Regions from separate parts of the Bacillus sp. DJP31 genome, predicted to be linked through region 2. Evidence: a T-box and tRNA genes for the amino acid it is inferred to sense, from the RefSeq annotation. Region 2 holds a T-box; the other holds one or more tRNA genes.

Region 1 (6,322 bases), on a different contig from region 2:
GCCTGCTATTCTTGCTGTTTTAGATGAAGTTTTAGAAAAAGTATTGGATCATTTATATGAAAGTAAAACCCTAACAATGATTGCAGAAAAGACTACAAGAGAACGCTTAAAGGCTGTTTTTGTTGCTTATTTTAGAAGTGTTTTTAGTGGAGACATCAACGAAGAATACCTACAAATGCGCTCACGAATTGGGGCAACACATAATAAACAAAGCTTGCCACTTGATTGGTTCCTTGCTACCTATTCAGCCGTTCAAACGCTTGTATTACCAAAGCTTGTTGAACACTTTCAATCGGATCCTGCACAACTGACAAAAGTATTGCTATCTGTTACTCATGTATTAAATTTTGATGCACAATTAGTCGCTGGACATTATGTAAACAGGCGTATCCAAGAGGTTAATGAATTAAACGATAGAAATAAGGCACTTCAAAAAGAACTAACAATTATTAGCCAAGAAGTCGCAGCTTCCGTCGAACAAACAGAGGCTTCCCTTCAAGAAACAAGTAACCGTGCACAGCAAGTTAGAAAAGAAACAGAACATACACAAAAAAGCAGTCAAAATCTAGTTACCTTAACCAATCAAAACGAACAACAAATGGATCAAATGCTACACTCCTTCAATGAAGTCATAACTCAAGTGCACGAATCTATTACAAGTATGAATTCTTTAAAGAAAATTTCCGAAAACATTACTAGTATGACAAAAGAAATCGAGTCCATTGCGGATCAAACCAATTTATTAGCCTTAAATGCTTCAATCGAAGCTGCTCGTGCTGGTGAGCACGGAAAAGGATTTGCCGTTGTAGCAAGTGAAGTTCGTAAGCTTGCTGAAGGATCAAAAGGAATAAGCAACAATATTCATTCCTTAACAGTTGAAAGTCATAACACCGTTTCAAATCTAGTAGAACAAATGGTAGTCATGAATGATAAAACAACAGCCTCCTTTCAAAAAATTAATAATGTAAAGAGTGGTTTTGTTACGGTAAAAATGGAGATTGATCAATATATCGAATTATTCAATCGAAATAAAACAGATCTTGATTCCATTGTCGATTCTATTCAAGAAATGAGCATATCCACAGGTTCTTTATCTCACTTAGCTACTGAACTCCTGAATACTGCTGAACAAAGTATTGAACCTAAGGGCAAATAAATAAAAACACACTTTCTTATGAACCCCATCTTGTAGTATGGATTCATCAATAGAAGGTGTGTTTTTTCTTTAAAAAGATTTTAATTCTAGTCCTGGGTTTGCATTCATGTCTAATTGAGCCCGTTTTCCCTTTTCATAGGCTATGCTTCCAACTGCCGCAATCATAGCTGCATTATCTGTGCATAATGATAGTGGTGGCATGACTAGCTCGACATGTTGAAGCTCCTGAAATTTAGACTCGAGACTAGACCTAAGGCCTTTATTTGCAGCAACTCCACCAGCAAGTAGGACTTGCTTCACCCCATATTCTTTTGTTGCTCTCATCGTTTTCGTTACTAACACATCAATGACACTTTCTTGAAAGCTAGCAGCTAAGTCCTCTGGCTTGATCTCTTCCTCGCGCTGTTTCGCATTATGAAGTGTATTAATTACCGCTGACTTTAATCCACTAAAGCTAAAATCATAAGAATCTGGTTCTAACCACGCTCGCGGTAACTTAATGGTCACTTCGCCAACATGTGCTAAACGATCTATGTGTGGCCCACCTGGATATGGTAGGTTTAAGGTTCTCGCCACTTTGTCGTAGGCCTCACCAGCCGCATCATCCCTTGTCTCCCCAATTACCTCAAACGAGCCGTGTTCTTTCATCAATATCAACTCAGTATGTCCACCAGAGACAACCAATGCTAGTAATGGGAAAGTAAATTCTGTTACAAAGCGATTGGCATATATATGGCCTGCAATGTGGTGAACACCAATAAGTGGAATGTTATGTGCAAATGAAATGGCCTTCGCCGCATTAACTCCAATTAACAAAGCTCCAACTAACCCAGGACCTTCAGTTACGGCAATGCCGTCAATATCTTCAAACGTAACATTGGCTTCCTTTATTGCTTCTTCTAGTACTATCGTTAGTTGCTCCACATGATGTCTTGATGCAATCTCAGGGACTACTCCACCAAATCGTTTATGGCTCTCAATTTGAGAGGCCACTACATTTGAAAGAATTTCTCTTCCATCCTTAACTATGGCAACAGCCGTTTCATCACAGCTTGTTTCAATTCCTAATATGATCTGATGTTTCATGTATATTCACCCACATAACTAAGGCATCTTCGCCATTATCTGAATAATAATTTTTTCGGATGCCTCCATTTTCAAATCCTATTTTACGATATAGCGATTGAGCCACCGTATTTGAAACTCGTACCTCTAATGATAATCGCTCTGCACCTAATGCTTTTGCGAGCTCCATTGATTGATTCAATAGTCCTTCACCTAGCTTCCTTCCCCGATATGCAGGGAGAACCGCAATGTTTGTAACATGTGCATCTTCTAGTACAACCCACAATCCACAATACCCAATGATTTGGTCACGTTCCTGCATGACAACATAAGTCGCATAAGGATTATTTACCATCTCATTATAAAATGCTTCACGGCTCCAAGGCACCGCAAATGAAGCAAGCTCTATCACCATGATTTGATCAATATCTGCTGAGGTCATTAATCTATAAGATATATACATTTCTCTAACCTCCTTAATGAGATGACTCATTGGAAGCCAACCAGTTCGCTTCAGCTTCTGCTAAACGAAGATAGCTTGGTACAAAGGAGTGTAAGGGCTCTGCTTCTTTTCTTAACCCGATATAAGCGAGTAACGATGGTCTTGGATTCCAATCAATATAAGGAGAAAATACGGCTTGTTCTCCTAAATGCAGCTGTATAATGGATTGATGCATGGGTAGATCTGCTCCAATAAATAAAATAGGCTCTTGTAGCCCTTTCAACTTCTCTAACCAATCATCAATTAGGATGTTTTGGTCTTCAATTGAGGGAATCATTACTTCCCCATTGAACCGATACAAGCCTGTGTACAATTGGTTTCTTCTAGCATCCATTAAAGGGCAAACATACCCGTTAAAATCCTTGCCGTTCCAAGCCAAGTGCTCCAAGCTTGAAACTCCAATTAGGGGTATATTTAAACTCCAAGCCAATGATTTTGCTATAGAAATACCAATTCTCACACCTGTATAAGAACCAGGTCCCTTTGCCACTACAATTCTATGAAGCATGTTAGGTGTAATATCACAATCACTCATAACTTGCTGAATCGCAGGCATCAATCGGATCGAATGATTTTTTTTTACATTGGTTATGTATTCTCCGATGACCTGCTCATCTTCTGAAAGGGAAACCCCCATTACATAAGTAGACGAATCAATCGATAGTATCTTCATTTGCCATTAACTCCTTGATCAATTCTTCATATCTTTGCCCAGTTGCTTCAATAACTATTTTCCGCCTGCTATCATTTTCTCTAGTAATCATTATTTTCGCTTGTTCAGAGGGGAGCTGATCTAGTATTAAGTGTGCCCACTCCACTACGGTCACACCTTCACCATTAAAATACTCATCAAAGCCTAGATCCTCAAATGAATCCTGTACACGATATACATCCATATGATAGAGGGGGAGTCGACCTGCATACTCTTTAATGATCGTGAAGGTTGGACTATTGATGGTTCTAGTTACATCTAAGCCCTTAGCAAGCCCTTTGGTAAAGGTTGTCTTTCCCGCACCTAAGTCGCCCTCCAATAAAAAGACATCTCTTGGTTTTGTTAATTTCCCAATTTGAAAAGCAAGGCTCATCGTTTCTTCTTCATTATTTGTTATCCACTCATACTTTTTCATTCGATTCCCCATGATTAAAATGATTAAACCCCTTTTTATTCCGCTCAGTAATTTGTTCAACTTTCTTCAAAAAAACTTACAGAGCCTTTTTCAAGATTCCTAATTTTATCCTAAAGATATTTCTAAATTAGCCGAAACATTTGCTTATTAAATAAAATACTAAATTAAGAGTAGAAAGTACTTCTCAATATCTTTCTCACTTAACAGGATATGTAAACCTGTTGATGAGTCTCCTAAGGTACTCGTAACAAATATAATATCTCATGGTTTTGTAAAACAAAAAGACCTTAGGTTTTATCCTAAGGGTATTATATCATTTTCTTATGTTTGGTCTAAAAAAGCAAATAAAAAAAACGAAAGCACTTGTTTCGTTTGAGAAATGGCGGTCCCGACGGGATTCGAACCCGCGATCTCCTGCGTGACAGGCAGGCATGTTAACCGCTACACCACGGGACCATTATGTAATTTGGTTGCGGGGGCAGGATTTGAACCTACGACCTTCGGGTTATGAGCCCGACGAGCTACCAGACTGCTCCACCCCGCGATAATATTAGTATGATGTTGCTCTGAATGCATTTTATTCTACTTAGACGACCATACGTATTAAAGAACAAATCAGTATGCAAAAGTCTTTTTATTAGTAAATGCAGGAATTAAAAAGGCTACAAAAATAATTATACCATAACAATATTAAAAAGGAAAGAGAAAAGTCGATTTTATTTAATCGACTCTTTTATCGCCTCTTTGAAAACAGAAATTATATCATCATCTCGCTCTATACCAACGGAAATACGCACTAATCCTTCTGTAATTCCCAAGGACTCCAATGCTTCTTCTGAGAGGGCACGATGCGAAGTAGCGATAGGATAGGAAACAGTTGTCTCAATTCCTGCAAGTGTAGGAACAATCTTAACCCACTGGAGTGATCCAAAAAAATTTCTCATATCACATTGATTCGTATCTAACTCAATGGTAACCATTGCCCCATTTCCATTTATCGATAAATTAGCAGGATAAAACACTCTCTTGACCCCAAAAACCCCAACTAATCCCTCCGCAAGGTGAGCAGCGTTCATCGCTTGTCTCTCCATTCGAATACTCATGGTTTTTAACCCTCGACAAGCAAGCCAGCTTTCAAAAGGACTCAAATTGGCACCCAAATTAACTAGTTTTTGACTGACCTTTTCCATTAGCTGAGTGCCTCCAACAACAACACCAGCCGTAACATCACTGTGACCACCTATATACTTGGTTGCACTGTGAACAACTAAATCAATTCCATCTAAATAAGGCCTACACATTAGTGGAGTAGCAAAAGTATTATCAATTATAGAGACTAAGTTGAACTCTCTAGCAATCTCAACAATTTGACTAATATTCTCAACACGAAGTAATGGGTTTGTAACCGATTCACTGTAGATAACCTTTGTATTTCCCTTAATTGCATTTCTAATATGTTGCTTGTCCAAGAACGAAACAAATGATGATTCTATTCCAGCATCTCGTAGTTCTTTAGCAATTAATTGAAAGGTGCCACCGTACAGATCCTCATTTGCAATAATATGATCACCAGAGACTGCAACGGCTAGTATGCTCACCAAAATAGCGGAAATACCCGAAGAAGTAGCCACTCCAGTCTCAGCCCCTTCTAATGACGCAACACCATATCCTAGTTCATCCGTATTGGGATTTCCAACTCGAGAATAGAGATAATTACCTTTTCCTTCATAATAACCCTCTAATTCTTCTAGAGACCTAAACGTAAACGCAGACGATTGATAAATTGGCGTAACCTTGCTATGTATTGGTTCAACTTTCTTCTTAGAAAAATGTACATTTTTCGTATAAAAATCCAAAGCTTATCCCCTCACAGTCAAATATTAATTTGACTTTACTCCTATAAAGCAGGAAAGTCAATCATATGTTTGGGTATTATTGGAGTCTTCATTTCAATTATAATATAATTTCTTTCGGAATTCAGATTTTCCTTTTTTTACCGATTAATTACTTTTTTCCCTTTCTCAGACACCAGAGGTCTAGCGATGAAGCTACTCTTAAATTTCATTCACTTCTCACGTACTATCGTATGCTCCGGTCTTCTCTCACTTTCATCCTCTACCTACTTTGCTCCTTTTAGCCCTCACAGTTGTTTATAGGAAGTTTTTACTTGTTATATGGCAATTAAACAGCCCTTCGGGCTAAAATAAAACAAAAAAGCAACTAAATAATGAATTGCTTCTTAATCCTTGCTTGGCATTGTCCTACTCTCACAGGGGAAGTCCCTCAACTACCATCGGCGCTCGAGCTTACCTTCTGAGTTCGGGTTCTGCTAAAATGAGCGTCGAATCTCTTCAACCTAACCAGATCCTCGCGTACCTTCGTACGCTCCGGTCTTCTCTCGCTTGCTTCCTCGACCTTCTTGCTCCTTTTAGCCCTCACAGTTTTTTATAATTTGTATACTACATTTCCTTT
Region 2 (6,322 bases):
ACCAGCTAATGCGATACCAGCGATTGCACCTAGTGCAACACCATATCCACCATAGCCATATCCACCATATCTGCCACCATATCCACCACCATATCCACCATATCTGCCACCATAGAAACCGTATCCATAACCACCCAAACCGCCTCTTTGTGAAGCAGGCTCGATGAACACACGATCTCGGCTAACTCTAGTAATTAGCCCAACATGGTTACGTCCATTGTGTTCGTTGATGCGGACCGTTTTACCTTGATAACGACAACACATTCCATACATATCTTGAGACATTTGCTTAACCTCCTTCTCATAGCTAATAAGTAGGTAAACTACTTTCCTTGCAAAAGCAAACGTTGGCTATTTTACAACCAATTTTTCCTATTACATTATTAACTTATGATAAGAAGGGAGCTAGGGATTGTACTTTTGACTAGTTACTGCTTTTTGCAGATAAATACACGGAAGCCTAGTTTATTACTGTATTGAAGTGTCAGTTTTTCATGAGTATCAAGTATGTGAAACAATTGATGATCTATATTTTCACTCATATCAAATTCTGTGAAGTCCTGGTCTTCTCGGTGGAGTTCTTCAAGGACAATTGTGTGTGCTACGACATCTTTAAATCCAGCTTCTTTTAGGAGATCAATCCAATCTGCTTCAGTATTAAGTTGATTCAGTTTATAAAACTGTATCAACTCCTTCGCCTCATCTTGATCTAATGGCTGATTTAACGTCATCTCTATTAGAATTAGTTCCCCATTATTTTTTAAAATTCTAAAATATTCGTTTACAGATTCCTTTATATTTGTAAACACAGTCACCGACTCAGAAAGCACATAATGAAACATCTGATCCTTAAAAGGAAGTTGCTCGGCACTGGCCTCTAACAATTCAACTTTTTCATGCCCAAATTGCAGTCTTTTTTTCGCTTTACTAATCATTAGTGGATGGTTATCGACTGCAAACAATTTGCAAGGATGATTGGACATAATATAAGCAGTCGTTTGCCCTGTTCCACACCCAACTTCTAGAAAATAGGTATCTTGATTCAATGGTAGTTCACTTAAAATAGCTCTTGTTAAAGCTAGGCCACCTGGATGTGCCCCCCCAATTCCAAACATTGCAAGTAAATCTGAATAGGTGTATTTCATCTTTTTTCTCCTTTTTATAAGTCCTTCTAAAGCATATGCATGCTAACAGGTATCGGTAAGTTTTCCTCGCGAAAATGTTTGAAACTGGGTATTCGCCCTTACATATTTTTTTTCGATGAATAGTCTAACTTTGAGTCATAGGGGAGGTGTCACCATGAGCGGAGGAGTAGGTTATGCAGGTGGTTTCGCATTAATCGTTGTATTGTTCATTCTTTTAGTAATCGTAGGTTCAGCATACGTTGGTTACTAATCTAACAACATAATCAAAAAAAAGGGGGGGCAGCTCTTTGCTACTTAAACGTTGTGGAGTTTTGTTCCTCGCATTAAGTAACTCTGTGCAGGCCTTTTAGGACTTCCTGTATTAAATAGTATTATCTTAGTTGACAGCAAAGGAGTGGAGGTTTTTCCTCCACTCCTTTGCTGCGTAATGGTCAATATTCTCTTATGGTTAAGATAGAAACTACTGCATGATTTGATTACTTAAGTTTTCGGCAATTGATTGTTCCAAATCAGAAGAATAGAGACCTCGTATATCTAGATAATCTTCAGATTTTAAACAGTATTGTAGGATTTCTTGTATTGAATAATTTGTGCCATCCGTTTCAAATGAGCATTGAAATAATGAGTATGGAATGGGATCGTTTTTGCAGAGATAGTTTACAGTTACTACATTATCGTTTTCTATGACATTAACAATTTGGTAAAGTGGACTATTCATGTTCTCCTCCTTTTTTAACATCGCTCTTTTCTAAAAAATTGTTTTTTTAAAATACGATTTATGTGAAATGTTTACGAAAACAGCCTTTAACATTGTTGCCAGTGTATAGGTTTGAGATACATCTATACATCTAACGATTAAAACAGATTGATAGAAGTAGATCTTATTCCTAACGTAATCTGAGAGATTCGCTTTACCACTTAGGTGCATGTGAGGGGGAGAGCTCCCAAACATGTTAATGTGGTAAATCGGAAGGGTCCTTACCCATGTTAATGAGAAAGGTTTCAGTTAAGAGCTTGTCATAGGATTTCCATGTTAGTTCGATTTCTATTTGCTTAGAGGAAGGGTGCCTTTCATAATGTTGGAAAACAAAATCTGTATTCGGTGAGAGTTCTGAAATTTCTACTGCATTGAAAAGTGGAATTTGATAGGTGAGGAAAGGATTTGAAAGGAATGCCCGGACAGTGACATTTTTTTTGGGTTTTGTATTATTTTCAAGACGGAACCAAAGAGAACTATTCTTTGATGAAGTTGGACTTAGCTCTTTAACTTGAACCTCCCATTCAGAAGATTTAATGAAGCAAGGCAAATCACACGTTTGATTAGCAAGTGTGATTTGTGGTCCAAAAAAGAATACAATTAGTAGTAAAAAAGCCATTGGTCTGATCAAATTCATGCTCCCCTCTATTATAAAATTAAACATATTATCTGTAGAAACATAAAAACTATGAGTGGCTTAGATTATTATTTAAACAGTGTTGTTCAGATTCAAATTTAGATACGAAAAAGACTTGAAACTTCTTTTACTTTCTGGCAGTATGTTAAAAACGCTATGATGAGAAAAGTACAATATGGTCGTGTCTTTTACAGAGAGCTTCGGTAGCTGAAAAGAAGCAAAGAACACATGTTGGAAAATGGTCTCTGAGCTGTGCACCGATTCCACATTTCCTGGAGGTAGGCTGCAACGGGAGTTGGCATCCGTTACAAATGCCACGGTATAGAAGTTTCTTTTTGAGAGCTTCTTTGTACCTGTTGAGGCTAATAGTGTGAGCTATTAGTAAATAAAGGTGGTAACACGAGCGTCCAACCTCGTCCTTTAACAAGAATCTTTCTTGTTAAAGGGCGAGGTTTTTGTATTTTTGTGCTAAAAAAATTGGGAAATAGGAGGAGATCTGAATGAGTATTTTTATCGGTGGAGCTTGGCCGTATGCAAATGGATCGCTGCATTTGGGACATATTGCAGGTTTGTTACCAGGCGATATAGTAGCTAGGTATTATAGACAAAAGGGTGAGGAGGTTTTGTATGTGTCGGGTAGTGATTGTAACGGAACACCTATTGCGATTCGTGCAAGACAGGAAGGGAAGGATGTTTCAACGATAACGGATTATTATCACCAGGAGTTCGTCCATTGTTTTGAGCAATTAGGGTTTACGTTTGATCTCTTTTCTAGAACAGATAAGGAGACTCATCACCAAGTAGTTCAGGAGCTTTTTAAAGATTTACTTGATAAGAACTTGATTTATAAAAAGACGGTGCAGCAGTCGTTTTGTGAGGAGTGCGATCAATTCTTACCTGATCGATATGTTGAAGGCACATGTCCTCACTGTCTCGCCGAGGCTAGAGGAGATCAGTGTGATACCTGTTCAAGTATTTTGGATCCTCTGGATTTGCTACATCGAAAATGTAAACTGTGTAGTCAATCTCCAACAGTAAAGGATACTGAGCATTTTTATTTCGCCTTATCATTATTTCAAACGAAACTGGAAGCCTTTCTTCAGGAAGCAAAGATAAATGGCACTTGGAGAGAAAATGCCATTCATCTAACAGAGCGCTATTTAAAAGAAGGCTTACATGACCGGGCTGTTTCGAGGGATCTTTCTATCGGCATTTCTGTCCCTGTAGCGGGATTCGAGGATAAAAAAATCTACGTTTGGATTGAAGCCGTATCAGGTTACTTATCCTCTTCCATTGAGTGGGGGAAAACCATGAACAAGGATTGGGAAGGTTTTTGGAATCCAGATGCTCCTGAAGGAAAGGCCTATTATGTTCATGGTAAAGACAATATTCCGTTTCATACAATCATTTGGCCTGCGCTCCTATTAGGAAAAGAAAAGCTAAAGTTACCAAGTCATATTATATCAAATGAGTATTTAACGTTAGAGCGTAAGAAAATTTCAACGAGCAAAAATTATGCCGTATGGTTGCCAGACCTACTCTCAAACTATCACCCTGACTCCATTCGTTATTATGTCACCATAAACGCTCCAGAGAAAAGAGATGCAGACTTTTCTTGGAGAGAATTTGTCCACTCTCACAATGGAGAACTGCTTGGTGCCTATGGGAACTTTGTCAATCGTACACTGAAGTTCATCGAGAAATCGTTTGATAGTAAGATTCCTCAAGGAACAATGGATTTAAAATTAAAAGCGAGAATCACCGAGCTATATAAGATTGTAGGAAGTAAAATTGAAAATGGAGAATGCAAAGTTGCAATTGAATTGATTTTCGACTTAATCCGAGGTGCTAACAAATACTTTGATCTGCAAAAGCCTTGGGTGACAGCAATAGAGAATGAAATAGATTGTCATAATACCTTATATACCTGTGTTCAAGTGATTGTAAACCTATCAAATTTACTTTCACCCTTTTTACCTTTCTCAACAGAACAAATAAGAGGGTATCTAAATATGAACGAACAGCCTTCATGGAAGTATATACAAACATCAAATACTACTATAAACAATATTACAGCCCTATATGAAAGAATTGATCCAAGTGCCATTGAAAAAGAAAGAAATAAGCTTGGTTTAAGCTCTTGATATTTTCCGCATTAAAGCTGTTGGGCAGTTTCTCACAGCTTTAACGCGAAAAATCCATCACCAAAAGCAAATGGATTTCTGTTATAATAGAATGACTTGTTTAAATGTTGGAGGGATGAGGTATTTTACTAGAAGCAGAAGTTTTGTTGAAGAAATATTACGGCTATGATCGGTTTCGGAAAGGACAAGCAGAGGCTATTGGAAATGTTCTTCAAGGCAGAAATTCTTTAGTTTTGATGCCTACTGGTGGGGGTAAATCTGTTTGTTATCAAATTCCAGCATTATTGATGGACGGTGTTACACTCGTTATTTCTCCTCTAATTTCCTTAATGAAGGACCAGGTTGATAGTTTAAAGGTGATTGGCATACCTGCTACATTTATTAATAGTTCTCTCTCAAACACCGTGGTCCAAGAGCGGTTAAAGGCAGCACAAAATGGCGATTTTAAGATGATTTACATTGCCCCAGAGCGATTTGAATCTCCTCAGTTTTGTTCCCTACTCGAAAATCTCCATGTATCCATGGTCGCAGTTGATGAAGCACACTGTATTTCTCATTGGGGTCACGACTTTCGACCGAGTTATCGCACACTTTCTCAGGTCATTCAGCGACTTACATCTAAGCCAATTATACTGGCATTAACAGCAACGGCTACAAAGGAAGTCAGTACAGATATTTCTAAACTTCTGTCTATCCAATCAATGGATGTATTTGCCACAGGCTTTAAGCGTGATAACCTAACCATCACTGTTGAAAAAGGTGCAGAAAAATTCTCAGTTATAAAAGATTATCTCGAAAAAAATAATGAGAAGTCAGGAATTATTTACGCTTCGACTCGTAAAGATGTAGACAAAATTCACGATTCCCTAAAAAAACTTGGCTATCCAGTTGCCAAGTACCATGCAGGTTTAAGTGATGAAGACCGTAAGCGATCGCAAGAAGAGTTTCTATATGACAAGTCTCCTATTATGGTTGCGACAAACGCCTTTGGGATGGGAATTAATAAATCAAATGTACGATTTGTCTTCCATTACCAACTTCCAAAGAATATTGAATCCTATTATCAAGAAGCAGGACGGGCTGGACGTGACGGCGAAATGTCTGAATGTACGTTGCTTTTTTCTCCACAGGACGTTCAGCTTCAAAAATATTTGATCGAGCAAACACAACTAAATCCAGACCGAAAACAACAGGAATATAAAAAACTTCAAACAATGATTGATTTTTGTCATACAGAGAAATGTCTACACGCCTACTTACTTCAATATTTTGGTGAGACAGATCACGACACTTCTTGTGAAAATTGTGCGAACTGTAAAGATGATCGTGAAAAAGTAGACATTACAAAAGATGCTCAAATCATTTTCTCCTGCATCAAGAGGATGAACGAACGCTTTGGGGTTACACTGGTTTCACAGGTACTAAAAGGTTCAAAAAATAAGAGGATAGTAGAGCTAGGTTTTCAAAAGCTAACAACTTATGGTCTGCTAAGCAAATATCCTGAAAAGGACATTAGTTCGACCATTCAATACTTGACGGCAGAAGGGTACTTGGCACTAACGGATGGGCAGTATCCGACACTATCACTCACTAAGATGTCAGTTCCAGTCCTAAAAGGTGAAAATCAAATCTATAAAAA

What was found. The T-box of region 2 lies ahead of metG (methionine--tRNA ligase). A T-box ahead of a tRNA ligase gene usually reads a tRNA of that ligase, here a tRNA-Met.
Region 1: it has a tRNA-Met gene. The T-box ahead of metG (methionine--tRNA ligase) is inferred to sense a tRNA for this amino acid. The anticodon was not compared.

The regions. Positions count from the first base shown of each region.
Region 1 covers NZ_JBMERO010000041.1:74-6,395, reverse strand. The annotation lists partial or broken gene ACOI1C_RS21015 (protoglobin domain-containing protein) at 1-370, shown strand, start outside; gene ACOI1C_RS21010 (methyl-accepting chemotaxis protein) at 599-1,156, shown strand; gene tsaD (tRNA (adenosine(37)-N6)-threonylcarbamoyltransferase complex transferase subunit TsaD) at 1,226-2,242, opposite strand; gene rimI (ribosomal protein S18-alanine N-acetyltransferase) at 2,214-2,684, opposite strand; gene tsaB (tRNA (adenosine(37)-N6)-threonylcarbamoyltransferase complex dimerization subunit type 1 TsaB) at 2,698-3,396, opposite strand; gene tsaE (tRNA (adenosine(37)-N6)-threonylcarbamoyltransferase complex ATPase subunit type 1 TsaE) at 3,377-3,850, opposite strand; tRNA gene ACOI1C_RS20985 (tRNA-Asp) at 4,231-4,306, opposite strand; tRNA gene ACOI1C_RS20980 (tRNA-Met) at 4,318-4,394, opposite strand; gene ACOI1C_RS20975 (trans-sulfuration enzyme family protein) at 4,567-5,706, opposite strand.
Region 2 covers NZ_JBMERO010000008.1:141,731-148,052, reverse strand. The annotation lists gene ACOI1C_RS09990 (hypothetical protein) at 1-285, opposite strand, end outside; gene ACOI1C_RS09985 (class I SAM-dependent methyltransferase) at 429-1,145, opposite strand; gene ACOI1C_RS09980 (YjcZ family sporulation protein) at 1,300-1,395, shown strand; gene ACOI1C_RS09975 (hypothetical protein) at 1,606-1,863, opposite strand; gene ACOI1C_RS09970 (hypothetical protein) at 2,099-2,539, opposite strand; T-box leader at 2,687-2,963, shown strand; gene metG (methionine--tRNA ligase) at 3,040-4,683, shown strand; gene recQ (DNA helicase RecQ) at 4,830-6,322, shown strand, end outside.